2 regions of the Streptomyces sp. NPDC048600 genome follow, and region 1 is predicted to be linked to the other one. Evidence: riboswitches for the same ligand, from Rfam matches in the RefSeq annotation. Region 1 holds a riboswitch; the other holds the start of a gene.
What was found. A riboswitch is a leader RNA that binds a small molecule or an ion and turns the genes downstream of it on or off. The one in region 1 is predicted to bind S-adenosylmethionine.
Positions count from the first base shown of each region.

Region 2: it holds a riboswitch for S-adenosylmethionine, as region 1 does, so the genes downstream of both, ACZ6SQ_RS04410 (aminotransferase class V-fold PLP-dependent enzyme) here and thrC (threonine synthase) in region 1, are expected to answer to the same signal.

Region 1 is NZ_JBVJGZ010000021.1:85,518-100,770, forward strand. Features, by position in the region: gene groL (chaperonin GroEL) at 172-1,794, opposite strand; gene ACZ6SQ_RS26150 (cold-shock protein) at 2,120-2,323, opposite strand; gene ACZ6SQ_RS26155 (MoaD/ThiS family protein) at 2,772-3,047, opposite strand; gene thrC (threonine synthase) at 3,044-4,327, opposite strand; SAM riboswitch class I at 4,346-4,493, opposite strand; gene ACZ6SQ_RS26165 (glucosyl-3-phosphoglycerate synthase) at 4,656-5,600, shown strand; gene ACZ6SQ_RS26170 (alpha,alpha-trehalose-phosphate synthase (UDP-forming)) at 5,672-7,144, shown strand; gene otsB (trehalose-phosphatase) at 7,538-8,416, opposite strand; gene ACZ6SQ_RS26180 (DUF3263 domain-containing protein) at 8,521-8,754, shown strand; gene ACZ6SQ_RS26185 (ABC transporter substrate-binding protein) at 8,828-10,105, opposite strand; gene ACZ6SQ_RS26190 (ROK family protein) at 10,238-11,182, shown strand; gene nagA (N-acetylglucosamine-6-phosphate deacetylase) at 11,182-12,423, shown strand; gene ACZ6SQ_RS26200 (1-phosphofructokinase family hexose kinase) at 12,540-13,469, shown strand; gene ACZ6SQ_RS26205 (carbohydrate-binding protein) at 13,524-14,471, opposite strand; gene cdgB (diguanylate cyclase CdgB) at 14,592-15,253, opposite strand, start outside.
Region 2 is NZ_JBVJGZ010000003.1:27,542-42,794, forward strand. Features, by position in the region: gene ACZ6SQ_RS04390 (NYN domain-containing protein) at 1-275, opposite strand, end outside; gene ACZ6SQ_RS04395 (hypothetical protein) at 311-550, opposite strand; gene ACZ6SQ_RS04400 (rhomboid family intramembrane serine protease) at 706-1,452, shown strand; gene ACZ6SQ_RS04405 (Lrp/AsnC family transcriptional regulator) at 1,449-1,730, shown strand; gene ACZ6SQ_RS04410 (aminotransferase class V-fold PLP-dependent enzyme) at 1,995-3,356, opposite strand; SAM riboswitch class IV at 3,555-3,670, opposite strand; gene trpD (anthranilate phosphoribosyltransferase) at 3,745-4,809, opposite strand; gene qcrB (cytochrome bc1 complex cytochrome b subunit) at 4,931-6,592, opposite strand; gene qcrA (cytochrome bc1 complex Rieske iron-sulfur subunit) at 6,589-7,656, opposite strand; gene qcrC (cytochrome bc1 complex diheme cytochrome c subunit) at 7,653-8,465, opposite strand; gene ctaE (aa3-type cytochrome oxidase subunit III) at 8,544-9,164, opposite strand; gene ACZ6SQ_RS04440 (response regulator) at 9,312-9,713, shown strand; gene ACZ6SQ_RS04445 (L,D-transpeptidase) at 10,053-11,315, opposite strand; gene ACZ6SQ_RS04450 (cytochrome c oxidase subunit 4) at 11,446-11,844, opposite strand; gene ctaD (aa3-type cytochrome oxidase subunit I) at 11,841-13,580, opposite strand; gene ctaC (aa3-type cytochrome oxidase subunit II) at 13,577-14,536, opposite strand; gene ACZ6SQ_RS04465 (aminotransferase class V-fold PLP-dependent enzyme) at 14,800-15,253, shown strand, end outside.

The sequences.
Region 1 (15,253 bases):
CGGTTGGTATGTGCGCGTGCATCGTTGCACTGCCTTAAGTAAGTTCTCACGCCGGTCCGCGCATTCCCAGTCCCGTCCCGCTGTGACGCCGGACACGCCCGAGGGCGGCACCCCCCTCTCGGGGAGTGCCGCCCTCGGTCCGCAGGACGGTCGATCGAACCCGTGGGCCGATCAGAAGTCCATGTCACCGCCCGGCATGCCGCCGCCGGCGGGCGCGGCGGCCTTCTCCGGCTTGTCGGCGATGACGGCCTCGGTGGTGAGGAACAGCGCGGCGATCGACGCGGCGTTCTGCAGCGCGGAACGCGTCACCTTCGCCGGGTCGATGATGCCCTCGGCGATCATGTCGACGTACTCACCCGTGGCGGCATTCAGACCGTGGCCGACGGCCAGGTTGCGCACCTTCTCCACGACGACGCCGCCCTCGAGACCACCGTTGACGGCGATCTGCTTCAGCGGGGCCTCGAGCGCGAGCTTCACGGCGTTGGCGCCGGTCGCCTCGTCGCCCTCCAGGTCCAGCTTCTCGAACACCTGGGAGGCCTGGAGCAGGGCCACGCCGCCACCGGCGACGATGCCCTCCTCGACGGCCGCCTTGGCGTTGCGCACCGCGTCCTCGATGCGGTGCTTGCGCTCCTTGAGCTCCACCTCGGTGGCGGCACCGGCCTTGATGACCGCGACGCCGCCCGCGAGCTTGGCCAGGCGCTCCTGGAGCTTCTCGCGGTCGTAGTCGGAGTCGCTGTTCTCGATCTCGGCGCGGATCTGGTTCACGCGGCCGCCCACCTGCTCCGAGGAGCCGGCGCCGTCGACGACGGTGGTCTCGTCCTTGGTGATGACGACCTTGCGGGCGCGGCCCAGGAGGTCCAGGGACGCGTTCTCCAGCTTGAGGCCGACCTCCTCGGAGATGACCTCGCCGCCCGTGAGGATGGCGATGTCGCCGAGCATGGCCTTGCGGCGGTCACCGAAGCCCGGGGCCTTGACGGCGACGGACTTGAAGGTGCCGCGGATCTTGTTGACGACCAGGGTCGACAGGGCCTCGCCCTCGACGTCCTCGGCGATGATCAGCAGCGGCTTGCCCGACTGCATGACCTTCTCCAGCAGCGGGAGCAGGTCCTTGACCGAGGAGATCTTGGAGTTGGCGATGAGGATGTACGGGTCCTCGAGCACCGCCTCCATGCGCTCCATGTCGGTCGCGAAGTAGGCGGAGATGTAGCCCTTGTCGAAGCGCATGCCCTCGGTGAGCTCGAGCTCCAGACCGAAGGTCTGCGACTCCTCGACCGTGATGACGCCTTCCTTGCCGACCTTGTCCATCGCCTCGGCGATGAGCTCGCCGATCTGCGTGTCGGCGGCGGAGATGGAGGCGGTGGAGGCGATCTGCTCCTTGGTCTCGACCTCCTTGGCCTGGTCGAGCAGGGCGCCGGAGACGGCCTCGACGGCCTTCTCGATACCGCGCTTGAGGGCCATCGGGTTGGCACCCGCGGCCACGTTGCGCAGACCCTCGCGGACGAGCGCCTGGGCGAGGACGGTGGCGGTGGTCGTACCGTCGCCGGCGACGTCGTCCGTCTTCTTGGCGACTTCCTTGACCAGCTCGGCGCCGATCTTCTCGTACGGGTCCTCGAGCTCGATCTCCTTGGCGATGGAGACACCATCGTTGGTGATCGTGGGGGCGCCCCACTTCTTCTCGAGGACGACGTTGCGACCCTTGGGGCCGAGCGTCACCTTGACGGCGTCCGCGAGCTGGTTCATGCCGCGCTCGAGGCCGCGCCGCGCCTCCTCGTCGAACGCGATGATCTTGGCCATGTGAAGTGGTCCCTCCAGGACTGGGGGTGATTCCTTCGGACCGCGCCCGCGCCCGCGACGGACGGCTCGCAAGCCTCGTGGTTCCTTGCCCCACCCGGCCTGCGGGCCTCACCGACCCGGTCCTCGTTGTCACTCTCACCTTCAGAGTGCTAACGCCAATGATTAGCACTCGCCCCTGCCGAGTGCAAGCGGCTCCAGGGGATCGGAAGCGGCTCTCAGCCCCGCGCGAACACAAACGGGCGCACACGAGCGGGCGCGCGAGCGGGCGCACACGAGCGAAGGGCCCGCACCTCACGGGTGCGGGCCCTTCACAAAGAAAGAACGTTCAGGCGGTGACGCGAACCATGTCGGCCTGCGGGCCCTTCTGACCCTGCGAGATCTCGAACTCGACCCGCTGGCCCTCTTCCAGGGTGCGGTAGCCGTCCATCTGAATCGCGCTGTAGTGGACGAAGACGTCCGCACCACCGTCGACCGCGATGAAGCCGTACCCCTTCTCCGCGTTGAACCACTTGACGGTGCCCTGAGCCATGCCTAACTCCCCTATTACTGGCCCTTGCACAGATCCACACTTCGCGGACCCGGGTCAGACCTCACCCCCCATACCCGGGGGCGTGCGCCGGAACGCGTCGACCGCGGCTGAATGTATCTGTCCAACTGCCGTCTGCAACAGGTCAATCGGACGAGAATTCAGGACGCGACCGGTCGGGAGTTTACCGAGAATTCACCCGAATTCCGGGCAAGTCGGGTCATACAAAGGGGATGAACGTCGCAAAACCGCCGCACAGTTTGGCCACTTCTCGTCGGTTCTCCGACGGAACGCCTGGCGGAACTCATATGCGTCCGGCATACGAAAGGGGCGGCTTCCCCAACTCTACCGTGCTCAACCATGCAGAATTGCCCCCTCCGCTTCTCTCGCGGAGGGGGCAATTCGATGAACTCTCAGTTACCACCGTTACCGACGGTAATTGCGGGCGGGATCAGCCGCCGGCGACCGCGGGAATGATGGAGACGCCGGCACCGTCCGGGGTGGCGGTCTCCAGGCCCTGCTCGAAGCGCACGTCGTCGTCGTTGACGTACACGTTCACGAACCGGCGCAGCTTGCCCTGGTCGTCCAGGACCCGGGCGGCGATGCCCGTGTGGTTCTTCTCCAGGTCGGCGATGACTTCGGAGAGGTTCGCGCCCTCGGCGGGAACCTCCGCCTGACCACCGGTGTAGGTGCGCAGGATGGTGGGGATGCGGACGGTCACGCTCATGAAAGGCCAGCCTCTCGGAAGGAGTCCAGGTTGGGGCGGATGGTGGCGGTCAGACCGGTGCCGGCCACCGCGTCGAGGGTCTTCAGACCGTCACCGGTGTTCAGGACCACGGTCGTCAGCGAGGGGTCGAGGACACCGCTCTCGATCAGCTTCTTGGTCACACCGACGGTCACGCCGCCGGCCGTCTCGGCGAAGATGCCCTCGGTCCGGGCGAGCAGCTTGATCGCGTCCACGATCTGCTCGTCCGTCACGTCCTCCACCGCGCCGCCGGTGCGGCGGGCGATGTCGAGGACGTAGGGCCCGTCGGCCGGGTTGCCGATGGCCAGCGACTTGGCGATGGTGTCCGGCTTCTGCGGCCGCACCACGTCGTGCCCGGCCTTGAAGGCGGTGGACACCGGCGAGCAGCCCTCGGCCTGGGCACCGAAGATCTTGTACGGCCGGTCCTCGACCAGGCCCAGCTTCACCAGTTCCTGGAGGCCCTTGTCGATCTTGGTGAGCTGGGAGCCGGACGCGATCGGCACGACGATCTGGTCGGGCAGCCGCCACCCCAGCTGCTCGCAGATCTCGTACGCCAGCGTCTTGGAGCCCTCGGCGTAGTAGGGCCGCAGGTTGACGTTGACGAAGCCCCAGCCCTCGCCGGCCGGGTCGCCGATCAGCTCGGAGCAGAAGCGGTTGACGTCGTCGTAGTTGCCCTCGATGCCGACCAGCTCGCCGCCGTAGACCGCGGCCATGACGACCTTGCCCTGCTCCAGGTCGTGCGGGATGAACACACAGGACCGGAAGCCGGCGCGGGCCGCCGCGGCGCCCACGGCACCGGCGAGGTTGCCGGTGGAGGAGCAGGACAGCGTGGTGAACCCGAAGGCGCGCGCGGCCTCCAGGGCCTGCGCGACGACACGGTCCTTGAAGGAGTGCGTGGGGTTGCCGGAGTCGTCCTTGACGAACAGCCCACCGGTCACGCCCAGCTCGCGCGCCAGGTTGTCGGCCTTGACCAGCGCGGTCCAGCCCGGGTTGAGGTTCGGCTTCTCGGCGACGTCGGCCGGGACCGGAAGAAGCGGCGCGTAGCGCCAGATGTTCGCGGGACCGCTCTCGATCCGCTTGCGGAGCTCCTCGGCGTCGTACGCGGAGAAGTCGTAGGCGATCTCCAGCGGCCCGAAACACTCCTCGCAGGCGAAGAGGGGGCCGAGCGGGACCCGGTGGCCGCACTCGCGGCAGCTCAGGGCTGCGGCGGGGCCGAGGTCGACGGAGGAATCGGTGCTGCTTGCAACAGTCTGCACAGCCATGTGAGGCGAGGCCCTTTCTCCTCATCTTCCTCACGACGCATCTCGCCGTGAGACGGATTTGGCACCTTCCCTAGCCGGGAGCCTCGCTGCACGAATGTCAGGAGTGCCGACTGGAGGGTTGCCGGGGCTTCATCGGGCCGTATCCCTCTGCCCCTCTGGATGAGCTGTATGTGGTTGTTGTCCGCGCGGACGGCCCCCGACATGCGATGGTCATCAGCGTTGTTCAAGACTGTAACCGAAGGCCAGGACAGTTGAGATAGCCGTCCGAACCGCGAGATGGATCACAAACTACCCCTCTCGCCGACGAAACGCAGAGGAGCCGCAGGCTGTGCTGGAAGAAGTCGAGCGCTGGCTGACCACCCGCTCCTGGTCCGTAGCCGACCGCCCGCTCCACAAGATCCTGGCCGCGAAGCGCAGCACCGGCCAGACGGTCTCCGTCGTCCTGCCCGCGCTCGACGAGGAGGAGACGGTCGGCGACATCGTCGCGATCATCCGCCACGACCTCATGCAACAGGTCCCCCTCGTCGACGAACTCGTCGTCGTCGACTCGGGCTCGACCGACCGCACCGCGGAGGTGGCAGCCGCCGCGGGTGCCACCGTCGTCCACCGCGACACGATCCTGCCGCGTATCCCCGCGGTCCCCGGCAAGGGCGAGGTCCTGTGGCGCTCCCTGCTGGTCACCACCGGTGACATCGTCTGTTTCATCGACGCAGACCTCAGGGAGTTCTCCTCCGACTTCGTCTCGGGCATCGTCGGCCCGCTGCTCACCGAGCCCGGCGTGGACCTGGTCAAGGGCATGTACGACCGCCCGCTGGCCGGCGCGGCGGGCCAGGGCGGCCGGGTCACGGAACTGATGGCCCGCCCGCTGCTGAACATGCACTGGCCGCAGCTCGCCGGCTTCGTCCAGCCCCTCGGCGGGGAGTACGCGGCCCGCCGCACCCTCCTCGAACAGCTCCCGTTCCCCGTCGGCTACGGCGTGGAGATCGGGATGCTCGTCGACTCCCTGCACCTGGTGGGTCTCGACGCCCTCGCCCAGGTCGACGTGGGTGTGCGCAAGCACCGCCACCAGGACGGCCAGGCACTCGGCCGGATGGCCGCGGCGATCTACCGCACCGCCCAGCTGCGGCTGGCCCGGGGCCATCTGATCCGCCCGGCCCTGACCCAGTTCGAGCGGGGCGAGAGCGGCTTCGAGGCCCGTACGTTTTCGGTCGACACGGAGGAGCGTCCGCCGATGGCGGAGATCGCGGAATACGCTGCCAGGAAGGTGGCGTAAACGTGAGACACCGTCCGTATACAGCCGAACCGCACGTTTGAGCGTTTCCGGGCCGGGCTAGGTTGAGGCACATGGTTTCCACGCGAGGTGCACAGGTGCTGGTCGCGTCCAACCGCGGCCCGGTCTCCTACGAACTGCGGGACGACGGCTCGCTGCACTCCAGAAGGGGCGGCGGGGGCCTGGTCTCCGGTCTCTCGGCGATCGGCCCGGACGCCGGCGCGCTCTGGGTCTGCTCGGCCCTGTCCGACGGCGACCGCGAGGCGGTGGCCCGTGGCGAGGGCGAGCCGGGCGTGCGCATGCTCGCCATCGCTCCGGACGTGCACTCCGACGCGTACAACGGCATCGCCAACTCGGTGCTCTGGTTCGTCCACCACATGCTCTACCAGACCCCGCTGGAGCCGGTCTTCGACGCCGAGTTCCGCCGCCAGTGGGCTTCCTACGAGGCCTACAACCGCGCCTTCGCCGAGGCCCTCGCCGAGGAGGCCGCCCCCGGCGCGGCGGTGCTGGTCCAGGACTACCACCTGTGCCTGGTCCCCGGCATGCTCCGCGAACTCCGCCCCGACCTGCGCATCGGCCACTTCTCGCACACGCCCTGGGCACCCTACGAGTACTTCGAGATGCTCCCCGAGGACATCCGCGCCCAGCTCGTGTGGGGCATGCTCGGCGCGGACCGGCTCGGCTTCCTGACCTGGCGCTGGGCCTTCGCGTTCATGAACTGCGCGGGCTCGGTGGACGCCGAGCGCATCCACCCCATGTCCCCGACGGGCACCCCGGCCCGCTACATCGAGCACACCCCGACGGGCACGCCCCCGCTGGCGACCACCCATCTCGGCGTCCACGGCCTCGGCGCCGACGCGGAGTTCCTCCGCGAGCGCTCCCACCGCCCCGATGTCGAGGAACGTCTGAGGGCACTGCGCGCCGAGATCGGCGAGGGCCGCAGGACGATCGTCCGCGTCGACCGCACGGAACTCTCCAAGAACATCGTCCGAGGCCTCCTGGCCTACCGCCAGCTCCTCGACGACCACCCCGAGTGGCGCGGCCAGGTCGTCCACGTCGCCTTCGCCTACCCCTCCCGCCAGGACCTCGCGGTCTACCGCGACTACACGGCCGAGGTGCAGCGGCTCTCGGAGGAGATCAACGCCCGCTACGGCACGGCGGACTGGACGCCTGTCCTGCTCAACCTCAAGGACGACTTCGCCCGCTCCCTGGCCGCGTACCGTCTCGCCGACGTGGCCCTGGTCAACCCCATCCGCGACGGCATGAACCTCGTCGCCAAGGAGATGCCGGTCGTCTCCGACGAGGGCTGCGTGCTGGTCCTGTCCCGCGAGGCGGGCGCCTTCTGGGAGCTCGGCGAGGACGCGCTGGTCGTCAACCCCTATGACGTCCTGGCCACCGCCCGGGCGCTCCACGAGGCGCTCACGATGCCGGCCTCGGAGCGGGCCGAGCGCACGAAGAGACTGGCCGCGGCCGCCACCGCCCTCCCCCCGGCCCAGTGGTTCCTCGACCAACTCAACGCCCTCCGCGAAACCCCCACGCGCGCCTGAGCCCAGCGGGACGAGTCTGCCGACTGCTGCGGCGTCCCGGCTGAGGCAGGGACGTTTCGCAACTCGGCGTCAGCGAGGTACCGCCCGGCGGTGGCTGAGGACGGGGCGGTGCGCAACTCGGCGCGACGAGGTGCCGCAGCGCCCACCCGTGCCGCCCCTAGCGGCACGCATGCCCGCAGCGGCGGCGGAAAGACGCGTACGGCGGCAAGGGGACGGGGCGGGGGGTGTCCGCCTGCAGCGGCCGCCGTCAAACACCAGAACCCCCGTAGGAAACCAGCCCGGCGGACCGAGGACGGACACCCCCCGACCCGGCCCCGCACCCCCCACAAACCGCAGGCGTCACCGCACCCCCACCCACCGCAGGCGTCACCGCACCCCCACCCACCGCAGGCGTCACCGCAGCCGCGCCGCCAGGCGGGAGAGAAGACCGACCACGCCCTCGGGACCGTCGACCACCAGATCGGCCCGCTCCCGCAGCTCCGTCACCTCGTCGCTGCCACTGCACACCAGCAACCCCGGCACCCCGTCCGAGCGCAGCTTGTCGACCGCCGCGTAGGCCGGCAGATCACCGAGGTCGTCACCGGCGTACACCACACACCCGGCCCCCACCGACCGCACGTACTCCGTCAGGGCGACCCCCTTGTCCATGCCCGGCGGCCGCAGCTCCAGCACCATCCGCCCCGGCTCGACGATCAGCCCGTGCCGGGAAGCCAGCCGCCCCAACGGCTCCCGCAGCGCCTCGAAGGCCGCCTGAGGGTCCTCGGCCCGCCGCGTGTGCACCGCGACCGCCCGCCCCTTCTCCTCGACCCACGTGCCCTGCCACGCCCCCACCCCGTCGAGCACTCCGGGCAGCTCCGCGCGCACCGCGGCGACCCCGGGATGCGCCGGGGGCGCGTCCACCCGCCCGCTCACGGCGTCCCACCGCTCGGCCCCGTAGTGGCCGAGCACCACGAGCCCCTCCAGCCCCTCGACCCCGTCGAACCCCCCGTACCGCACCGCGACCGCGGCAGGCCGCCCCGTGATCACGGCGACGGACGCCACCCGGGGGGCGAGCGCGGCCAGCGCGGGCACGGCACCGGCATGGGCCCGCGCCTCGTCGGGGTCGGGCACGATCGGCGCGAGGGTGCCGTCGAAGTCGAGGGCGATCACGGCCTTGTCCGGCCGGGCGAGCAGCGCGTCGAGGCCCTCGCGCCCGGCCGCGGTGGCAGGCCTCGGCAGCCCGGCGTCCGCACTTTCGTGACGTTCGTTCGCATCGTGCTCATGGATGCCCATACCAGCGACCCTATCCACGCCCGCCCCTGCGCACTCATGGCTCACCGGCGCGGAGGGGGTCCTCACACCGGGCCGTTGTCGGTGCCGGGGTCTACCGTGCGGACATGGACACAGAGGAGCTGGGACAGCGGGAGAGGGACATCCTCGCGCTGGAGCGGCGCGGCTTCACCGGCCCCGGCGCGAAGGAACGGGCGATACGGGAGGAACTGGGCCTGGCCCCGATCCGCTACTACCAGCTGCTGAACGCCCTGCTGGACGACACCAGAGCCCTGGCCCACGACCCCGTCACGGTGAACCGCCTGCGCCGAGTACGAGAGGCCCGCAGAACCGAACGCTGAAAAAGCCGCACCCGAACCTCAAGCCCCGACCCCCCACCCCCCGCCGAACCGACGGACCGACGGACCGACGGAGTCACCCCAGGGAGTCGGAGCCGGACTCCGCCCGCACAGCCCGAGTCTGCAGCCCACTCAGCACGCCCAAGGGGCTCCCCCCGGCGGCGACGGCCTTGCCGATGCCGGTCTTCACCGCGGCGCTGACCTCCGCCCAGGACGTGTGCCCCACGGGATAGAACTCCGCGAAGGCCAGCTCGTCGAGGAAGGGCCGCAGCTCCTGGTCCTCCGGCGCCGCGGCCATGGCCCGCGAGGCGGAGTTGGTGACGGGCAGCAGGTCGTACTCGCGGGAGAAGTCGAGGACGTTCTTCTCGCTGTAGACGAAGTCGAGGAACTTTCCGGCCTCGTCCCGGTGCCCGTTCTGCTTGAAGGCGAGCATCCAGTCCGCGACCCCCATCGTGGACTTGCTCTCCCCGTCCGCCCCGGGCATCGGCACCATGCCGAACTTCACGCCCTTCTTCTCGGCGATCTTCATCAGCGAGGGATGCCCGTTGAGCATGCCGACCTTCCCCGCGGCGAACGCCGCGAACGCGTCGGCCCGGTTGAGCTCGGCGGGCGCGACGGGCCCGGTCAGCCCCTTGCCGACCAGCTGGTCGCGCAGCCAGGTGAGCGTCTCGACGTTCTCGGCGGAGTCGATGCCGTAGGAGCCCACCGTGTCGGTGTAGCCGCCGCCTCCGCTGAGCAGCCACTGCATGGTCTCGGCCTGTGCCTCCTCGGGCCCGAGGGGCAGCGCGTACGGGTAGCTGACGCCGTCGTCCTCGAGCGCCTCGGCGTCGGAGGCCAGCTCGGCCCAGGTGGTGGGCGGGGTGAGCCCGGCCGCGTCGAAGAGGTCCTTGTTGTAGAACAGGACGCGGGTGGAGGCGGCGAAGGGCATGCCGTACTGCCGCCCGCCGACCTTCCCGGCGTCGGCGAGCTGCCCGGCGAAGTCGGCCTGGGTGGTGATGGAGAGCAGTTCGTCGGCGGTGTAGAGCCGGCCGGCGGCGGCGTATTCGGCGTAGGCGCCGATCTGGGCCAGGTCGGGCGCGTCGCCGGAGTCGACCATCTCCTTGACCTTGCGGTCGACGTCGTTCCAGGAGTAGACGGAGACGTCGACGTGGACGCCGGGGTGCTCGTCCTCGTACGCGGCGACGACCTTGTCCCAGTACTTCTGGGAGCTGTTGCCCGCGCTGTCGCCGTAGTCGGCGGCGACCAGTTTCAGGGTGACGTCCTCGGAGCCGCCGAGCGCGCCGCAGCCGCCGAGGGTCGCCGTCATACCGAGCGCGGTGAGCACCGCGACCATTCCTGTCCTTCGCCGCTGCACTGCGCGCTCCAACCCCATCCCTGTTCACGTGGCCGTCGAACACCCTTCACCGGGTGTCCGCTATCCGAAATAAGGTCTACACCACGCAAGTGGACTAGACCTCTCGTGGGTGCTCGGGCCACACTAGCCCCCGTGAGACATGTCATCGCCCTCGATGTGGGCGGCACCGGGATGAAGGCCGCACTGGTCGGGGCGGACGGCGAGCTGCTCCACCAGGCACGCCGCGCCACCGGCCGCGAGCGCGGCGCGGACGCGGTCGTCGACGGCATCCTCGACTTCGCCGCCGAGCTGCACGCGCACGGCGAGAAGCACTTCGGCGAGCCGGCGAGCGCGGCGGGCGTGGCCGTACCCGGCATCGTCGACGAGGCGAACGGCGTCGCCGCCTACGCGGCCAACCTCGGCTGGCGGGACGTCCCGCTGCGCGACCGGCTCACCGGGCGCCTGGACGGCATCCCCGTGGCGCTCGGCCACGACGTGCGCACCGGCGGCCTCGCGGAGGGCCGTATCGGCGCGGGCCGGGGAGCCGACCGGTTCCTGTTCGTCCCGCTGGGCACCGGCATCGCGGGCGCGATCGGCATCGACGGCCGCGTCGAGGCGGGCGCCCACGGCTTCGCGGGCGAGATCGGCCACATCGTCGTACGGCCCGGCGGCACGCCCTGTCCGTGCGGGCAGCGTGGCTGTCTGGAGCGGTACGCGTCCGCGTCCGCGGTGAGCGAGGCGTGGGCCGCCGCCGCGGGCGCTGCGAGCGCGGACGCCGCCGACTGCGCGCGGGCCGTCGCGTCCGGGGACCCGAACGCCGTACGAGTGTGGCGGCAGGCGGTCGACGCGCTCGCGGACGGCCTCGTCACCGCGCTCACTCTGCTGGACCCCCGCACACTGATCATCGGTGGCGGCCTCGCCGAGGCGGGGGAAACCTTGTTCTCACCGCTGCGGGACGCGGTCCGCGAGCGCGTGACCTTCCAGAAGCTGCCCTCGATCGTCCCCGCGGCCCTGGGCGACACGGCGGGCTGCCTGGGCGCGGGCCTGCTGGCCTGGGATCTCCTCAACCGACCGGACCGTACGGAGGAAACGACCTGATGGCAGCCGACCCTCATGGGGCACGGGGCCCTGTCGAATCCGCGGCTACCGCCGCGCGGGCGCGACAGGCCACGACGCACGAGCACCCCGCAACGGCGAGCACCCCGCTGCTCATCACCGGAGCCGACGTGGTCCTGCCCACCGGCACGGTCGAGAAGGGCGAGCTGGCCGTCGAGGGCACCCGCATCGCGGCCAGGGCACCCGAGCACGCCCGGGTCCTGGACCTCCCCGGCTGCCATGTGGTGCCCGGCTTCGTCGACATCCACAACCACGGCGGCGGCGGGGCCTCCTTCACCTCCGGCTCGGTCGAGGACGTCCTCACCGGCATTCGCACCCACCGCCGGCACGGCACCACCACCCTGGTCGCCTCCACGGTCACCGGCGACATGGACTTCCTGGTGCGGCGCGCCGGGCTGCTCAGCGAGCTGGCCGAGCAGGGCGACATCGCCGGCATCCACTTCGAGGGCCCGTTCATCTCGCCCTGCCGCAAGGGCGCGCACTCCGAGGAGCTGCTGCGCGACCCGGACCCGGCGGACGTGCGCAAGCTGGTCGACGCGGCGCGCGGGCACGCCCGGATGGTCACCCTCGCCACCGAACTGCCGGGCGGCATCGACTCCGTGCGGCTGCTCGCCGAGCACGGGGTGATCGCGGCGATCGGCCACACGGACGCGACGTACGAGCAGACGGTCGAGGCGATCGACGCGGGCGCGACGGTCGCCACGCACCTGTTCAACGCGATGCCCGCGCTCGGCCACCGCGCGCCGGGACCGATCGCGGCGCTGCTGGAGGACGAGCGGGTCACCGTCGAGCTGATCAACGACGGCACGCATCTGCATCCGGCCGCGCTGGAGCTGGCGTTCCACCACAAGGGCGCGGACCGGGTCGCGTTCATCACCGACGCGATGGACGCGGCCGGTTTCGGCGACGGCCGCTACATGCTCGGCCCGCTGGAGGTCGAGGTCGCGGACGGTGTGGCCCGGCTGGTGGAGGGCGGCTCGATCGCGGGCTCCACGCTCACCCTGGACCGCGCGTTCCGGCGGGCCGTGACCGTCGACCGGCTGACGGTCGGCGACGCGGTCGCGGCGCTGTCCGCCAACCCGGCCCGTCTGCTGGGCCTGTACGACTCCATCGGCTCGCTGGAGCCCGGCAAGTACGCCGACCTGGTGGTACTGGACGCCGAATTCGGTGTGAAGGGCGTCATGCGCCGAGGTGAATGGGTGGTCGATCCCCAACTGGGCTGATTCCTCCGCCGACCGCGGCAGGGTGGCCGGTCCTGGGTCTGGGCCGGTCGCCCTCCGTTTGGCATGATCGTGCCTTCGAACAGTCAGTCGGCACGCTGTGGGGGAGGTCGGACCAGGTGATCCTCACGGTCACGCTGAACACCGCTCTCGACATCACCTATCGCGTGCGGTCCCTGCGGCCGCACGCGTCCCACCGGGTGTCGGAGGTCGTGGAACGGCCCGGCGGCAAGGGCGTCAACGTGGCCCGGGTGCTCGCCGCGCTCGGGCACCCGGTGACGGTCACCGGGTTCGCGGGCGGCGGCACGGGCCGCGCGGTCCAGGAGGGCCTGACCGCCACACCGGGCGTCGTGGACGCGCTCGTCCCGGTGGCCGGCACGACCCGCCGCACGGTCGCCGTGGTGGACGCCACGACCGGCGACACCACCCAGCTCAACGAGCCCGGACCGGTGATCACCCCGGCGGAGTGGTCGGCCTTCCAGGAGGCCTACACGGACCTGCTGGGACCGGCCTCCGCGGTGGCGCTGTGCGGCAGCCTGCCGCCGGGCGTGCCGGTGGGGGCGTACGCGGGGCTCGTACGGACCGCCCGCGCGGCCGGTGTGCCGGTACTGCTGGACACCGGCGGGGAGCCGCTGCGCCGTGGGATCGCGGCCCGCCCGGACATCGTGAAGCCGAACGCCGGAGAACTGGCCGAACTGACGGGCTCCCACGAGCCGTTGCGCGCCACCCAGGACGCCCGCAGACGCGGCGCGGCCGCGGTGGTGGCCTCGCTGGGCCCGCTGGGACTGCTGGCGTCGACCCCGGAGGGCCGCTGGCGCGCCACCCCGCCCGCCCGGGTGCACGGCAACCCGACCGGCGCGGGCGACTCCGCCGTGGCGGGCCTGCTCTCGGCCCTGGCCGAGAACCTCCCCTGGCCGGACCGCCTGGCCCGCGCGGTCGCCCTGTCGGCGGCGACCGTACTGGCGCCGGTGGCGGGCGAGTTCGACACGAGGGCGTACGACGAGCTGCTGGCCCAGGTGACGGTGTCACCCGAGGTCACGGCCGCCTAGCAGCGCCGCGGGACGGACGACGGGCCCCGGGGCCCGTCGGCTCGCCCGGCGGGCTCAGTCCTTGACCTGACCCTGCTTCAGCTCCAGCTTGTCCAGCAGGACGTTGCACTTGTCGCCGTCGCCGCAGGAGACGGAGATCGTGTTGGTGCCCTTGGTGAGCGACGGCCAGGCGTAGGTCTTGGTCCAGCCCTTGGCGAAGTCACCGTCGGCCGCGTGGGCGTAGTTCTCCATGCTCAGCTTGCTGCCGAACACCTTGCCGTTGACGGTGAGCGTCATCGACTGGTCCTCGCCGGCGGTGCTGTACAGGGCGAACAGCGTGTAGACGCCGTCCTCGGGGACGCCGTTGACGGTCCAGGTGACCGACGCGCCGGGCTGGTTCAGGCCGTTGATGTACACGCCGCCGCCGGACTGGGCGCCGGGGACGTCGGTGGCGGTGACCACGCCGGGCGACAGCAGCAGCGTCTTGCCCTCGGCCTCCATCGGCTCCATCGTCTTGTCCTCCGAGCTGGCGCTGGCCGAGGGGCTCGGCTCGCTGCTCTCGGTGGCCGTCGGGGAGGAGCCGGCCTGGTTGCCGGTGTCCTTGTCCTTGGAGTCGTCGCCGCCGATGATCGCGACGCCGATGCCGATGACGACCGCGGCGACCACCGCGATCGCGCCGATCAGCAGGCCCTTGGTGTTGGGGCCCCGGCCGCGCCCGCCGCCGCCCGGGCCGCCGTACGACTGCTGCGGAGCCGTCGGCGCGCCGCCGGGCAGCGTCTCGGGCGCCGCGTAGTGGGCGCTGGGACGGCCGTAGGTGCCCTGCTGCGGGACCTGCTGGCCGTACGTGGCGCCCTGCTGCTGCCCGTACTGGCGTTCGCCGACCGTCCGCACCCTGCTCACGGAGTTCGGGTAGCCATAGCCGCCGGAGGGCGGCTGGGCGCCGTTGGCCTGCCCGTCGGCGTACAGATAGCCGAACGGGTCGTCGTCCTCGGGCGTGCTCGCGCCGTTGTCGCCGGGCGTCATCCCTAGGTACTCCTCAACAGGTGCGGTACAGATGCGATACAGGGGTCAGCAGGGCGAGCCTACCCGGTCCGGCTGCCCCAAACGGGTGACTCCGGCCGCATCGAACCGCTGACCTGCGGATCAGCCCGCACGTCTGTGCTGTTTGGGACGAGATCGTTTCTCGACGTACATACGCTCGTCGGCGGACTTCAGCACTTCGTCGGCCGTCATGCCGCAGTGCGCCCATCCGATACCGAAGCTGGCGCCCACCCGCACGGCCCGTCCCTCGGCCCTGATCGGCTGGATGATCTCGTTGCGCAGACGGACCGCGAGGTCCTGCGCGTCGGCCCGGCCGAGCCCGTCGGCGAGTATCACGAACTCGTCGCCGCCGAGCCGCGCGACCGTGTCCCCGTCGCGCACCCCGCGCGACAGCCGCCGCGCGACCTCGATCAGCACCGCGTCGCCCGCGTTGTGACCGAACCGGTCGTTGATCGACTTGAAGCCGTCGAGGTCGCAGAAGAGCACCGCGAGGCCCTTGGTGCCGTCGTCGTGCTCGTTCTGCGGGGCGACGGTGTGCACATGGTGGTCGTAGCCCTCGATGGACTCCGCGCCCGGCCGGAAGTCGAAGCCGTGGCCGTGCGTGTCGTACGCCGGGTGGCCGTAGGCCGCGTCGACCGACTCCAGCTCACCCGCGTGGGCGGACTGCGGACGCCGGCACAGCCGCGAGGACAGGCGCGCGCGCAGCTCCGCGGAGTTCGGCAGACCGGTGAGCGAGTCGTGGGAGGCGCGGTGGGCGAGCTGGA
Region 2 (15,253 bases), on a different contig from region 1:
TCGGGCTGGGCCTCTCTGAGCTTCTCGCCGATCCGCTGCCGGAACACCGGGTCGGTCTCCAGCGCCGAGGCCATCGCGTTGCCCGCGAACTTGGCGCGGCGGTTCGGGGCGAACCGGGCGTACTGCCTGAGCTGTGCGGGCAGTTCACCGACGGTCAGCCCGCCGAAGCCGTCCGAGACGATCTGCACGACCCGGCGCCGCACACCATCGGGCAGCGGACGGTCGAGCACCTCAGCGGCGCCGTCGCCCGGCCCCCCGCCTGCGGTCTCCACCATCCGTCACACCCCAATGCTGTGCGGGCCCGCCCCTCTCAGGAGGCGGCGCCCGGCCTGTCCACCAGTTCCACCTGATCCACCGCGTTGCACCAGCGGCAGCGGACCGACTCGATGGTCTCACTGACCACCTCCCGCTCCTCCACACTCGGCTCCCCGGCAAGGTCGAGGTGGACGTACTCGACGACCTTCGACGAGCGGGTCACGTCGAAGCGGGTGAGGTTGCCGCACAGGGTGCAGCGCCACCGGGTGGCGGCGGTCGGCAGGGGAACCGTCATCGTGACTGTTCGCTTCCTTCTAGTCTCCGTGACGCGTCGGCTTACCGACACGTGTGGCTCGTAACCCTACGGCCTGGTGACGTCACCGTGCCCGTCCGTCCACGGCGGCGAGGCGGTGTATCCCTATGCGTCCAGTTACGTCATGCTCTGTGTTCATGATCAGGGACTGGAACAGACGGACCGGCCGGGTGCTCGAGGGGATGCGCCGGCCGGCGGCGCCGGTGACCTGCACACTGATCGCCCTGTGCTGCCTGATCTTCCTGATCGGCCCGGCCGCCGGACTCAATCCCGCATACGGCACCGGGGACGAGCTGCTCGCCGCGCAGCGGGCCTACTTCCGGCGCTGGGGCGTGGTCCCGGCCGAACTGTTCGAGGGCTCCCCGCGCGCCGCGCTCACCCCGGCGACGGCCCTGTTCGTGCACGGCAGCTGGGTCCATCTGCTGGGGAACATGCTGTTCCTCTACGTCTTCGGGGTGATGGCGGAGGAGCGCCTGGGCCGGGTCGAGTTCACCCTCTTCTATCTGGGGTGCGGCTATCTCGCCCTGCTGGGCTACGCCGCCGCCAACGCCGACTCCGGGCAGTCGCTGGTGGGGGCGTCCGGGGCGATCTCCGCGGTGCTCGGGGCGTTCCTGTGCCTGTTCCCCCGGGCGCGGGTGACGAGTCTGCTGCCGTTCCTGTTCTTCCTGCCGCTGCGGTTCCCCGCCTGGATCGTGCTGCCGTTCTGGGCCGCGCTCCAGTGGCTCGCCGCCGGGCGGGCGCCCGAGGGGCCCGGGGTGGCCTATCTCGCCCATCTGGTGGGGTTCGGCCTGGGCTTCGCCTATGCGTGGGCCCGCCACGGCCGTACGACTAGAGTGAAGGTCACCCCGCCCGCGCCGGCCCCCGAGGGAGAGAACCAGCCGTGATCACCGCGATTGTTCTGATCAAGACCAGCGTGGACCGGATCCCTGAGATCGCCGAGCAGGTCGCTTCGCTGGATTCGGTGAGCGAGGTGTTCTCCGTGACGGGGACGTACGACCTGATCGCCATGGTGCGGGTGCGGCAGCACGAGGATCTGGCCGATGTGATTCCCGGGCGGATCAGCCGGATTCCCGGGGTGGAGGCGACGGACACGCATGTCGCGTTCCGGACGTACTCGCAGCATGACCTTGAGGCGGCGTTTGCGATCGGGCTGGACTCCTGACGTCTGACGTCCGTCGGTTGGGGGGTGGGGTTTGCGTGCGGCTGCGGGTCCGTCGTGGCTGGTCGCGCAGTTCCCCGCGCCCCTAAAGGCAGGTCGGTCGCAGCCACGCGGCGGCAGCCGCAGATCGGAAACAGCCCCGCGCCCCTGAAAGCAGGTCGGTCGCGGCCGCGCGGTGGTGGCCGTGGATCTGGCGCAGTCCTGCGCCCCTGGAAAGGCGCGGCGGTAGCCGCAGATCCGGCACAGGCCGCGCCCCCGAAGAGCGGGTCACACCGCCGGGACGCAGCGGCCTTCCACTGTGCGGTACGTCCACTTCGCGCCCTGGGTGGTGAGCTCCTTGACGGCGGTGACGAAGCGGTCGATGTGTTCGTCCGGGGTGCCGGCGCCGAAGCTCACGCGGATGGCGTTGAGGGACTTCTCGCCGGGCGCGGCCTCGGGGGCGCCGCACTCGCCCTGGGTCTGGGGGTCGCTGCCCAGCAGGGTGCGTACGAGCGGGTGGGCGCAGAAGAGGCCGTCGCGGACGCCGATGCCGTACTCGGCGGAGAGCGCGGCGGCGAAGTGGGAGCTGTTCCAGCCCTCCACGACGAAGGAGATCACGCCGACCCGCGGGGCGTCGTCGCCGAACAGGGAGAGGACCCTGACCTCGGGGACATCGGCGAGGCCCGCGCGGACCCGGGCGATCAGCCGGGTCTCGCGGGCGACGAGGTCGTCCCAGCCCGCCTCGGTCAGAGCCTTGCACGCGGAGGCGATGGAGTAGGCGCCGATGACGTTCGGGGAGCCGGCCTCGTGCCGGGCCGCGGTCTCGTGCCACTCCACGTCCACGCCGCCGTCCTCGCGCCGGGTGACACTGCGGCTCGCGCCGCCGCCCGCGAGGTAGGGCTCGGCCTCGCGCAGCCAGTCGGCGCGGCCCGCCAGCACGCCCGAGCCGAACGGGGCGTACAGCTTGTGCCCCGAGAAGGCGATCCAGTCCACGTCGAGGTCCCGCACGCTCACCGGGTGGTGCGGGGCGAGCTGGGCGGCGTCGAGCACGATCCGGGCGCCGTGCGCATGGGCGGCCGCGGCCAGCTCACGGACCGGCCAGATCTCGCCGGTGACGTTGGAGGCGCCCGTCACGCACACCAGAGCGGGACCGTACGGCTCACGGGCGGCGAGGGCGCGCTCCAGGGTCCGCACGGCCTGGCCGGGGGTGCGCGGGGCGTCGAGGTAGGTGACCCGGGCGTCCTGCCAGGGCAGCAGCGAGGCGTGGTGCTCGGTCTCGAAGACGAAGACCTGGCAGTCGTCCGGCAGGGCGCGGGCGAGGAGGTTCAGGGAGTCGGTGGTGGAGCGGGTGAAGACGACCTGGTCGTTCTCCCGGCAGTCCAGGAACTCCGCGACGGTCCGGCGGGCGTTCTCGAAGAGGTCCGTCGACAGCTGCGAGAGGTAGCCGGCACCGCGGTGCACGCTGCCGTAGTACGGCGCGTAGGCGGCGACGTCGTCCCAGACGCGCTGGAGGGCGGGTGCGCTGGCGGCGTAGTCGAGGGCGGCGTAGGTGACCTCGCCGCCGGTCACGAGCGGGACGGTGACATCCCGGCCCAGAACGGGCAGCGGGGTGCAAACGGACTGGCCGGCGGCAGCGGTGGAGACGGACATGGCGGAACTCCCGTGAAGGCAGAAGGAATTCACCCCGCGAGCGGTCGCGCGGACGCGGCTCGGGCGTGGATGAAGGAGGGGGAAAGAGAAGTGCGGGACGGGGCTCGGCAGCCCCAGGCCTGTCCGAGGGACAGGCCCTAACGCATTCGCTTGCTCACGGAAGACTCCTCGACGACCAGGACCCCTGGTTTCGCGAGGGGTCCGCGCTTGCCCTGAGCCCTGCGCTCACGGCCTGGTCTTCACCCGGGGCACCCCGCCACGGACGGAGGGTTGCCGGACAGTCGGCCGGGGCCGTATGACTGTCACTCATGACCTGTCGAGGAACGTACGCGAAATGATCGCGGTCCCGCAACCCGTGTCCGGATCGCGGGACCGTCGGGCCTGAGACTCAGGCGTTGGTCGCGGCCACCCAGCGCTCCAGGGTGCGCCGGGCCCCGCCGGAGTCGATCGCCTCGGCCGCCTTCGCCATCGCGGCGCGGATCTGCTCCGTCAGGGACGCGTCGGACGGCTCCAGGGCGACCAGGGCGGCTGCCGCGTTCAGCAGGACGGCGTCCCGCACCGGGCCACGCTCGCCGTCGAGGAGGCGACGGGCCACCTCGGCGTTGTAGGAGGCGTCCGCGCCGCGCAGGGCCTCCACGGGGACCAGGTCGATGCCGGCGTCGCGCGGGTCGAAGGTCTCCTCGGTGACCTTGCCGTCGCGCACCACCCAGACCCGCGAGGTGGCCGTCGTGGTCAGCTCGTCGAGGCCGTCGTCGCCGCGGAAGACGAGCGAGGAGTTGCCGCGCTCGGCGAAGACACCGGCCACGATCGGGGCCATACGGGCGTCCGCGACACCGATGGCCTGCGCCCGCACCTTGGCCGGGTTGGTCAGCGGGCCGAGGAAGTTGAAGGTCGTGCGGATGCCGAGCTGGCTGCGGGCGGCCGCCACGTGCCGCAGGGCCGGGTGGAACTTCACCGCGAAGCAGAAGGTGATCCCGACCTCGTCGGCGACCTCGGCCACCCGCGCGGGGGTCAGCTCCAGATTGACGCCGAGCTTCTCCAGCACGTCGGAGGCGCCCGAGGCGGAGGACGCGGCACGGTTGCCGTGCTTGACGACCTTCGCGCCGGTGCCGGCCACCACGATCGAGGCCATGGTGGAGATGTTCACCGTCTTCGCGCCGTCGCCGCCGGTGCCGACGATGTCGACGGTGGCGCCCGGCACGTCGATGACGTTGGCGTGCTCGTACATCGTGCGGACCAGGCCGGTGATCTCCTGGACGGTCTCGCCCTTGGCCCGCAGCGCGACCGCGAACCCGGCGATCTGCGCGTCCGTCGCCTCGCCGCGCATGATGCGGTCCATCGCCCAGGCGGTCGCCTCGGCGCTCAGGTCCTGCCCCTCGAGCAGGGCGTTCAGCACCTGGGGCCAGGAACGGCCCGCCGCGGTGTCGCCTCCAGCGGGGGTCACAGCGCTCATCAGCCGCTCCTGAGTGTCGTAAGGGAGTGTGATCCCAGCCTATCCAGCCCCGGGCACGGCGAAGGGCCCCCGTCCGAACACCGGACGGGGGCCCTTCGCTGTGGCGTGGCGAACGCAGCGATCAGTGGTGGCCGTGGCCGCTCGTGATCTCCTTGTACTCGTCGACGGTCGCCTTCGGGATCTGGGCGTCCTCACCGAAGTACGCCTTGCTGAGCTTGGCGCGCATCTTCTCGGAGCCCTTCACCTTGCGGGCGACACCGTTCTCGTCGACCGCCGGACCGATCTCGGCCGGCTTGTACTGCTCGTGCGCGGTGAGGGTGTAGAGCTGCTCCTGGCTGAGCGGCTCGTGCACCTCGATGTACTCACCGTGCGGCAGGCGCTTGATCGTGCCCGTCTCGCGGCCGTGCAGGACCTTGTCCCGGTCGCGGCGCTGGAGGCCCAGGCAGATCCGCTTGGTGGCGATGAACGCCAGGACCGGTCCGACGAAGAAGCCGACCCGGACGAACCAGGTGACCGCGTTGATCGACAGGTGGAAGTGGGTGGCGACGATGTCGTTTCCACCACCGATCAGCATGATGATGTAGCCGGTGACCCAGGCGACACCGAAGGCCGTACGGGTCGGGGCGTTGCGCGGGCGGTCCAGGATGTGGTGCTCGCGCTTGTCGCCGGTGATCCAGGACTCGATGAACGGGTAGAGCGCGATCACACCGAGGAACAGACCGAAGAGCACCAGCGGGATGAACACGCCCAGGACGAGCGTGTGACCCCAGAAGTTGACCTCCCAGCCCGGCATGGCACGGATCAGACCCTCGGCGAAGCCCATGTACCAGTCGGGCTGCGCGCCGGTCGAGACCTGGTCGGGCCGGTAGGGGCCGATCGCCCAGATCGGGTTCACGGTCGCGATGCCGGCCAGGGCCGCGACGGCACCGAAGACCAGGAAGAAGAAGCCTCCGGCCTTGGCCATGTAGACCGGCAGCAGCGGCATGCCGACGACGTTCTTGTTGCTCTTGCCCGGACCCGCGAACTGCGTGTGCTTGTGGTAGAAGACCAGGATCAGGTGGCCGACGACCAGGCCGAGCATGATGCCCGGCAGCAGCAGGATGTGGATCGAGTAGAAGCGGGCCACGAAGTCGGTGCCCGGGAACTCCCCGCCGAACAGGAACATCGAGATGTACGTGCCGACGATCGGCACCGACAGGATGGCGCCCTGCGTGAAGCGGACACCGGTGCCGGAGAGCAGGTCGTCCGGGAGCGAGTAGCCGGTGAAACCGGTGAACATGCCCAGGACGAACAGCAGGAAGCCGAACAGCCAGTTGATCTCACGCGGCTTGCGGAACGCGCCGGTGAAGAACACGCGCATCATGTGCACGAACATGCCGGCGAGGAAGATGATCGCCGCCCAGTGGTGGATCTGCCGGATGAGCAGACCACCGCGGACGTCGAAGCTGATCTCCATCGTGGAGTTGAAGGCTTCCGACATCAGCTGTCCCTGGAGCGGGACGTACGTGCCGTGGTACTCCACCTCGTTCATCGACGGGTGGAAGAACAGCGTCAGGTACACACCCGTGAGGATGATGATGAGGAAGCTGTACAGGCAGATCTCACCCAGCATGAACGACCAGTGGTCGGGGAAGATCTTGCGCATGTTGGCCTTGGCCAGGGAGTAGATCCCCAGCCGGCCGTCGGCCCAGTCGGCCATGCGCTCGCCGGCCCCGGCCTTGCCGCGGGAGCGGCCCGCCGTGCCGGCGGCCGATGCGGCGGTGTGGTTCTCGTTGGTGCTCATCCGCGCTCCCAGAAGGCAGGACCGACGGGCTCTTCGAAGTCGCCGAGCGCCTCGAGGTAGCCCTCGTCGTTCACGCCGATACGCAGCTGCGGCAGCGCGTGACCGGCGGGGCCGAAGATCACGCGGGCGCCGTCGGACAGGTCGAAGGTGGACTGGTGGCAGGGGCACAGCACGTGGTGCGTCTGCTGCTCGTACAGCGAGATCGGGCAACCGACGTGGGTGCAGATCTTGGAGTACGCCACGATGCCCTCGTGCGACCACTCCAGCTCTTGCTTGTCCTTGATGTCCTGCGGCTGGAGCCGGACGATCATCAGGGCGGCCTTGGCGATCTCGTTCTGGAACTCGTGGCTGTCCTCCTCCAGGCCCTCGGGCTTGGCGAAGGTCAGCGAGCCGACGGCGACGTCGGAGGGACGCAGCGGCTCGTTGGTGTTCATGTTGACGATGAGCTTGCCCTTGCGCCACAGCGTGTGACGCAGCTTGTCCTCCGGCAGCGGGCCGAGGTCGCGCAGCAGCACGAGACCGGACAGCGGGACCAGGGTGAGGGCGCCGAGCATGGTGTTCCGGATCAGCTTGCGACGGCCGATCGCGGATTCCGCGGTGCCCTGGCGGAAGTCCTCGTGGATCTGGGCACGCAGCTCGGGGGACGCCTCGATCGGGTGGCGCTCGTCGGCCATCTCCACGTCGGACATCAGGGTGCGGGCCCAGTGGACCGCCCCCGCGCCGATGGTGAACAGGGCGGTACCGAGGGTCAGACCGAGCGCGAAGTTCAGCGCGTTGATGTGACCGAGCGGGAAGACGAAGATCGCCTTGTCGTGCGGAATCGCCACGTAGGCGGCGATGAACGCGACGGTGGCCAGCATCGAGATCGTGAACAGCAGGGCGACGACGCGCTCGGACCGCCGGGCGGCCTTCTCGTCGACGTCCTGGATCCGGTGCTCGTGGGGCGGCAGGCCGGGGTCGGCGAACGGGTTCTTCTCGTCCGCGACGCTCAGCGTGCCGTGCTCGTCGTGACCTGCGGACGCCTCGGCGGGCAGGTTCTCTTCGGGAATGTCTTGGCTACTCATGACTTCTTGGCCTTTGCGGTCCGAGCGGCGACCCAGACGGCGACCGCGATCAGCGTGCCGAGGCCGAAGATCCAGCCGAAGAGGCCCTCGCTGACCGGCCCGAGGCCGCCCAGCTCCATGCCACCGGGGTTCTCGGTGTCGTCGCCGTTGACCGCGTCGAGGTACGCGATGATGTCCTTCTTGTTCTGCTCCGACAGGGTGGTGTCGGGGAAGGCGGGCATGTTCTGCGGGCCCGTCTGCATGGCCTCGTAGAGGTGCTTGGGGTCGACGCCCTCGAGCGACGGGGCGTACTTGCCCTTGGTGAGCGCACCACCCTTGCCGGTGAAGTTGTGGCACTGCGCGCAGTTGTTGCGGAAGAGCTCACCGCCCTCGGCGATGTCCGCGCCCTCCGGGCCGTACTGCTCCTCGGTCGGGACGGTCGGACCGGCACCCAGCGAGGCGATGTAGGCGGCGAGCTGGTCGATCTCGGCCTGCGAGTAGATCGCCTTCTTCTTCGGCACCTGGGCGCCCTGGGAGGTGGCGGCCGGCATACGGCCGGTAGCCACCTGGAAGTCGACGGCCGCGGCGCCGACGCCGACGAGGCTCGGACCGTCGGAGGTGCCCTGACCGCCGGTGCCGTGGCAGCTGGCGCAGCCTACGGCGTAGAGCTTCTTGCCCTCGTCGATGGCGAGAGACTGGGAGGTTTCATCGGCCTGGGCCTTGTCCGCGGGTGCGAACACGGCGTACAGCCCCCCAGTGGCCGCCAGCGCGAGGAGTAGGACGACGACCGCCGCCAGCGGATGGCGTCGTCGTGCGGAGAGCTTTTTCACGGATTACCCCGGTGTCAGGATCTTCTGCGTCGATGCTTCTGGATGTGCGCTTCGGGAAACGCGAGTGATCGGTTCCTGCTACTTGATCATGTAGATCGTGGCGAAGAGGCCGATCCAGACGACATCGACGAAGTGCCAGTAGTAGGACACGACGATGGCGGCCGTCGCCTGCTCGTGGGTGAACCTGCGGGCCGCGTAGGTACGGCCGAGGACCAGCAGGAAGGCGATGAGACCGCCCGTCACGTGCAGGCCGTGGAAGCCGGTGGTCAGGTAGAAGGCCGAGCCGTACGGGTCGGAGGAGAGCGAGAGCCCGTCCTTCTTCACCAGCTCGGTGTACTCGTAGACCTGACCGCCGATGAAGATCGCACCCATGATGAAGGTGACGATGAACCACATCCGGAGCTTCTTGACGTCACCGCGCTCGGCGGCGAACACGCCGAGCTGACAGGTGAGGGAGGAGAGCACCAGGATGGTGGTGTTCGTCGCCGAGAACGGGAAGTTCAAGGCCGCGGCCTTCTCACTCCAGAACTCGGGGCCGGTCACCGACCGCAGGGTGAAGTACATCGCGAAGAGGGCCGCGAAGAACATCAGCTCGGAACTCAGCCAGATGATGGTTCCGACGCTGGTGAGGTTCGGCCGATTGACCGACGGGTGCGCGTGCCCGGTTTCTACTGTCGTTGCTGTCGCCACGACCGACATTATGTCGGTCGCTTATCCCGCCCTCACTCCGGGGGGTGCCGTTCGGAGTGTTGCTACCCGCCGAACCGGTGTTGACGTGGTGTTCAGGGGAGTAACATCCGCCCCAAACGGCCCCGTCCGTACGACGCTGACGTCTCCGGAGGAACCATGCAGCCGACCGCCACCGTGCTGGTCTACAGCGACGACTCCAACACCCGTGAGCAGGTCCGGCTGGCGACCGGGCGCAGGCCCGCGCCGGACGTCCCCGCCGTGGAGTTCATCGAGTGCGCGACTCCGGCCGCGGTGCTCAAGGAGCTGGACCGCGGCGGTATCGACGTGTGTGTGCTCGACGGCGAGGCCGTGCCCATGGGGGGCATGGGGATGTGCCGGCAGATCAAGGACGAGGTCTTCGAGTGCCCGCCGGTGCTGTTGCTGATCGGGCGGCCGCAGGACGCGTGGCTGGCCACGTGGAGTCGTGCGGACGCGGCGGTGACGCTGCCGGTGGAGCCGGTGGAGTTCGCGGGGGCGTTGGCGGCTCTGCTGCGGGCCAAGCGGTTGTTGAGCGCGTAGGCCTCTGGCAGTTGAGCGGCTGAGCGTTTCTGTGGTGCGGGGCTGTGCGCGGGTGCCGGTTCGTCTGTGGCTTGTCGCGCAGTTCCCCGCGCCCCTTGGCGGCGGTTGGCTGCTGGGCGTTCGTAGTGCTCGCGCCCCTGCGGCGGAGCCGCATGTCGGACACAGTCCCGCGCCCCTTGGCGGCGGTTGGCTGCTGGGCGTTCGTAGTGCTCGCGCCCCTGCGGCGGAGCCGCATCTCGGACACAGTCCCGCGCCCCTTGGCGGCGGTTGGCTGCTGGGCGTTCGTAGGGGGTCGTGACGGCGCCCCGCGGTCCTGGTGGGGCGCGGGGCGGTGGTGGGCTAGACGGCTGCTGGGCGTAGGCGGGCTGCTTGTTCCGGGTTGGGGGCTTCCGGGGTGCCGCCGAGGATGGCGCTGCCTTTGCGCCATTTCTGCCAGGTGAGGTTCCAGTCGCCGAAGCCGTTGCCGAAGGTCTCCATCGTGTTGCCCTCGGAGTTGACGACCTGGACGAGGTCCCCTTCGCGGACGTTGTCGAAGAACCACTCCGCGTTGGCGGTGCTCATGCCGACGCAGCCGTGGCTGACGTTGGCGGAGCCCTGGGAGCCGACGGACCAGGGCGCGGCGTGGACGTACTCGCCGCTCCAGGTGACGCGGGTGGCGTAGTAGACCGGCAGGTCGTAGGACTCCGCGGAGCCCTCGGCGATGCCGATGCTGGTCCCGCGCATACGTACGTAGTACTCCTTGCCCAGCACGACCTTGACGCCGTTGCGGGTCTCGAAGCCCGGTTTGCCGGTGGTGACCGGGATCTTCTTGATCTCCTTGCCGTTGCGGTAGACGGTCATCTGGTGGCTGGAAGCGTCTGCGACGGCGATCACACGGTCACCGATGGAGAGCTTCAGGGGCTTGGCCCGGCCGCCCCGGAGGCGATCGCTGATCTTGACGCCCTCGAGTTCGCTGCGGACCCGGACGGTGGCCTCGGCGGGCCAGTACTCCTTGGGCCGGTAGTGGAGTTCCTTGTCGTTCACCCAGTGCCAGCCGCCGTCCGCGCGGGGGACGGACTCGACCCGCAGGGCGCGTTCGACGATCGCGCGCTGGGCGCGGTCCCCGACCGGCTTGGACAGCTCGGCGGTGATGGGCTGGCCCACACCGTAGGTGCCCGCCCTGGGGCCGAAGGTGACGTCCAGGCCCTTCTTGGTGAGGGGCTTGCCGGTGTCGAAGGTGAGGACCTTGCGCCCCGGGGCGCCGTCCTCGTCCTCGGTGCTCACCCGAACCGTGTAGCGGGCGTCCGCGGCCAGCGGTGAGGTGCTGTGCCACCTGGTGCCGTCGGCGGAGAGTTCGCCCGCCACATGGCGTCCTGAGGCGTCCTGGGCGGTGACGTCGGTGATCCGGCCGTCGGAGTCCTCGGCGGTGATCTCCAGAGGCTTGTCCGGGTCGGCCTTCTCGTCCTCGTCGTCGGGGGTGTTGAAGGAGATCTGGTCCGCGGCGTCGTACGGCGCCGCCGACAGCGGGTTGCCGTCGCCGCCGCAGGCCGCGAGGGCGGAGCCCAGGGTCATCGCCAGCACGATGCAGCCGGCGACGGTACGGGTGCGCGGGGAGGTGTTCATGACCTCACGCTAGGAAGCTTCGTCAACGACGGCGCGCCGGGAGACTCGTAAGGGGGACGCGCATTCGGCGAAACGGCGGAACCCGGACCCTCCTGACGGAGTGTCCGGGTTCCGGTGCGCTCGGGGCGTGTTACTGGGTGCGGTTCTCACCGCGGTAGTACTCGAAGACCCAGCCCCAGATGCCGATCAGGATGATCGGCGCGGAGAAGTACAGCAGCCACCAGCCCACGGCCACGCCGAGGAAGGCCAGCGCGCCACCGAAGGCCAGCGCGAGCGGCTGCCAGCTGTGCGGGCTGAAGAAGCCCAGCTCGCCGGCGTCGTCCGCGACGTCGGCCTCCTTGTTGTCCTGGGCGCCGGTGTCGACCCGCCGGGCGGTGAAGCCCAGGTAGAAGCCGACCATGACGCACAGGGCGAAGGCGAGGAACAGCGCGGTGGTACCGGCCGGCTCCTGCGACCAGAGGCCGTAGAAGACGGCCATGGCGAGGACGAAGACGCCCAGCCACATGAACATCTTGCCCTGGATCTTCACTTGCCGGCCTCCTTGCCGCCCGCCAGCGCGGCGGCTTCCCGGCCACCGTGACCCAGCTGCTCCAGCGCGGCGATCTCAGGGTGGTGCAGGTCGAACGCCGGGGATTCGCTGCGGATCCGCGGCAGGGTGAGGAAGTTGTGCCGCGGCGGCGGGCAGGACGTGGCCCACTCCAGGGAGCGGCCGTAGCCCCACGGGTCGTCGACCGCGATCTTCTTGCCGTACTTGGCCGTCTTCCAGACGTTGTAGAAGAACGGCAGCACCGAGGCGCCGAGCACGAACGAGCTGATCGTCGAGATCGTGTTCAGGGCGGTGAAACCGTCCGCCGCCAGGTAGTCGGCGTAGCGGCGCGGCATGCCCTCGGCGCCCAGCCAGTGCTGGACCAGGAAGGTGCCGTGGAAGCCGACGAACAGCGTCCAGAAGGTCATCTTGCCCAGACGCTCGTCGAGCATCTTGCCGGTGAACTTCGGCCACCAGAAGTGGAAGCCGGAGAACATCGCGAAGACGACGGTGCCGAAGACGACGTAGTGGAAGTGCGCCACCACGAAGTACGAGTCCGAGATGTGGAAGTCCATCGGCGGCGAGGCCAGGATGACGCCGGTCAGACCACCGAAGGTGAAGGTGATCAGGAAGCCGGTCGCCCAGAGCATCGGCGTCTCGAAGGACAGCGAGCCCTTCCACATCGTTCCGATCCAGTTGAAGAACTTCACACCGGTCGGAACCGCGATGAGGAACGTCATGAAGGAGAAGAACGGGAGGAGCACGCCACCGGTGACGTACATGTGGTGCGCCCACACGGTCACGGACAGACCCGCGATGGCGATGGTCGCCGCGATCAGACCCTGGTAGCCGAACATCGGCTTGCGGGAGAAGACCGGGATGACCTCACTGATGATGCCGAAGAACGGCAGGGCGATGATGTACACCTCTGGGTGGCCGAAGAACCAGAAGAGGTGTTGCCACAGCAACGCGCCGCCGTTGGCCGCGTCGAAGATGTGGGCGCCGAACTTGCGGTCCGCCTCCAGGGCGAACAGCGCGGCCGCCAGGACCGGGAAGGCCAGCAGGACCAGGACACCGGTCAGCAGGACGTTCCACACGAAGATCGGCATCCGGAACATCGTCATGCCGGGAGCGCGCATGCAGATGATCGTGGTGATGAAGTTGACCGAGCCGAGGATGGTGCCGAAGCCGGAGAAGGCCAGACCCATGATCCACATGTCGGCGCCGAGACCCGGCGAGCGGACCGCGTCGGACAGCGGGGAGTAGGCGAACCAGCCGAAGTCCGCGGCGCCGTCCGGCGTGAGGAAGCCGGCCACGGCGACCAGCGAGCCGAACAGGTAGAGCCAGTAGGCGAACATGTTCAGCCGCGGGAAGGCGACGTCGGGGGCACCGATCTGGAGCGGCATGATCCAGTTCGCGAAGCCGGCGAACAGCGGCGTCGCGAACATCAGCAGCATGATCGTGCCGTGCATCGTGAACGCCTGGTTGAACTGCTCGTTCGACATCATCTGCAGACCCGGGCGGGCCAGCTCCGCACGCATGAGCAGCGCCATGACGCCACCGATGCAGAAGAACGCGAACGACGTGACCAGGTAGAGCGTTCCGATCGTCTTGTGGTCGGTGGTCGTCAGCCACTTCACCACGACGTTGCCGGGCTGCTTGCGCCGGACCGGCAGCTCGTCCTCGTAGTACGAGTCTTCGGCTGCCCCGGCACCCTGAGGTTCGTTGAGGATGCTCACAGTTGGTTCGTCTCCCGGTTCTTCTCATGGGCGGTCTGCTCGATGCCCGCGGGAACGTAACCGGTCTGCCCCTTCTTCGCGAGGTCCTGCAGGTGCTGCTCGTAGCGCTCCGGCGAGACGACCTTCACGTTGAACAGCATCCGGGAGTGGTCGACACCGCAGAGCTCGGCGCACTTGCCCATGAAGGTGCCCTGACGGTTCGGGGTCACCTGGAAGGCGTTGGTGTGGCCGGGGATGACGTCCTGCTTCATCAGGAACGGCACCACCCAGAAGGAGTGGATGACGTCGCGCGAGGTCAGGACGAAGCGGACCGTCTTGCCCTCGGGCAGCCACAGGGTGGGGCCGGGGTTGCCGGTCTGCGGGTTGCGCTCGCCCGGGGTGCCGCAGGCGTAGACGCCGCCGGCGTTGTCGGGGAACGCTTCCTTGTAGCGGTCCGGGATCGCGTTCAGTTCCTTCGACGTCTTGGCGTCGCCCGCGGAACCTTCGACGTTCTCGATGTAGTTGAAGCACCAGCTCCACTGGAAGCCGACCACGTTGACCGTGACGTCGGGCTTCTTGGACAGGTCGAGGAGCTTCGTCTCGTCACGGGCCGTGAAGTAGAAGAGGACCGAGACGATGATGATCGGGACCACCGTGTACAGCGCCTCGATGGGCACGTTGTAACGGGTCTGCGGAGGTACCTCGATCTTGGTGCGGCTGCGCCGGTGGAAGATGGCACTCCACAGGATCAGGCCCCACACCAGCACGCCGACGGCGAGCGCGGCAGCCCAGGAACCCTGCCACAGGGAGAGGATCCGCGGAGCCTCTTCTGTGGTGGGGGTGGGCATGCCAAGGCGGGGGAAGTCCTCCCATGTGCAACCGGTGGCGGTCGCCAGGACCAGGCCCGCGGTCAATGCCTGCAGCAGCTTCCGCCGCATCGGGCGCCGCGGCGAGCGGTCGGAGCCGTTGGGACTCACGTAGCGCCTTCCCGAGAGTCTCGCCCGCGCGATCGGCTGCGGCCTGCCTTGCTCGGTGGTCGGTCGCCGCCCTGCGTCGGGCAGGGGTTTGGATGTTTATGCGGACCAAACCCTAGCCGACGCCCTCCGGGGGTTCGCGGGGAGGGGGGCCTAGTGAAGAGGGTGGTTCGCTTGTTTGGCGGGTGCGGGTTGTCCGTGGCTTGTCGCGCCGTTCCCCGCGCCCCTTGGGGACGTTGTCCTTCGCGGCGATCTAACGTTGCGGTGTGCCCTACTTTGACGCCGCTTCCAGTGCCCCCCTTCATCCCGTAGCCCGTCAGGCGCTGTTGGCCTCTTTGGATGAAGGGTGGGCGGATCCCGCGCGGCTGTACCGGGAGGGGCGGCGGGCGCGGATGCTGCTGGACGCGGCTCGTGAGGCCGCCGCGGAGGCGGTGGGCTGCCGGGCGGACGAGGTCGTGTTCACGGCGTCCGGCACCAGGGCCGTACACACGGGCGTCGCCGGGGCGTTGACCGGACGACGGCGCGTCGGACGCCACCTGATCGTGTCATCGGTCGAACATTCCTCGGTACTCCATTCGGCGGAGGTGCACCAGGCCTCGGGCGGGACGGTCGAGGAGGTTCCGGTGGGCCGCGAGGGCCGCGTCTCCGCCTCCGCGTACGCCGACGCCCTGCGGGAGGACACCGCGCTGGCGTGTCTTCAGTCGGCCAACCACGAGGTGG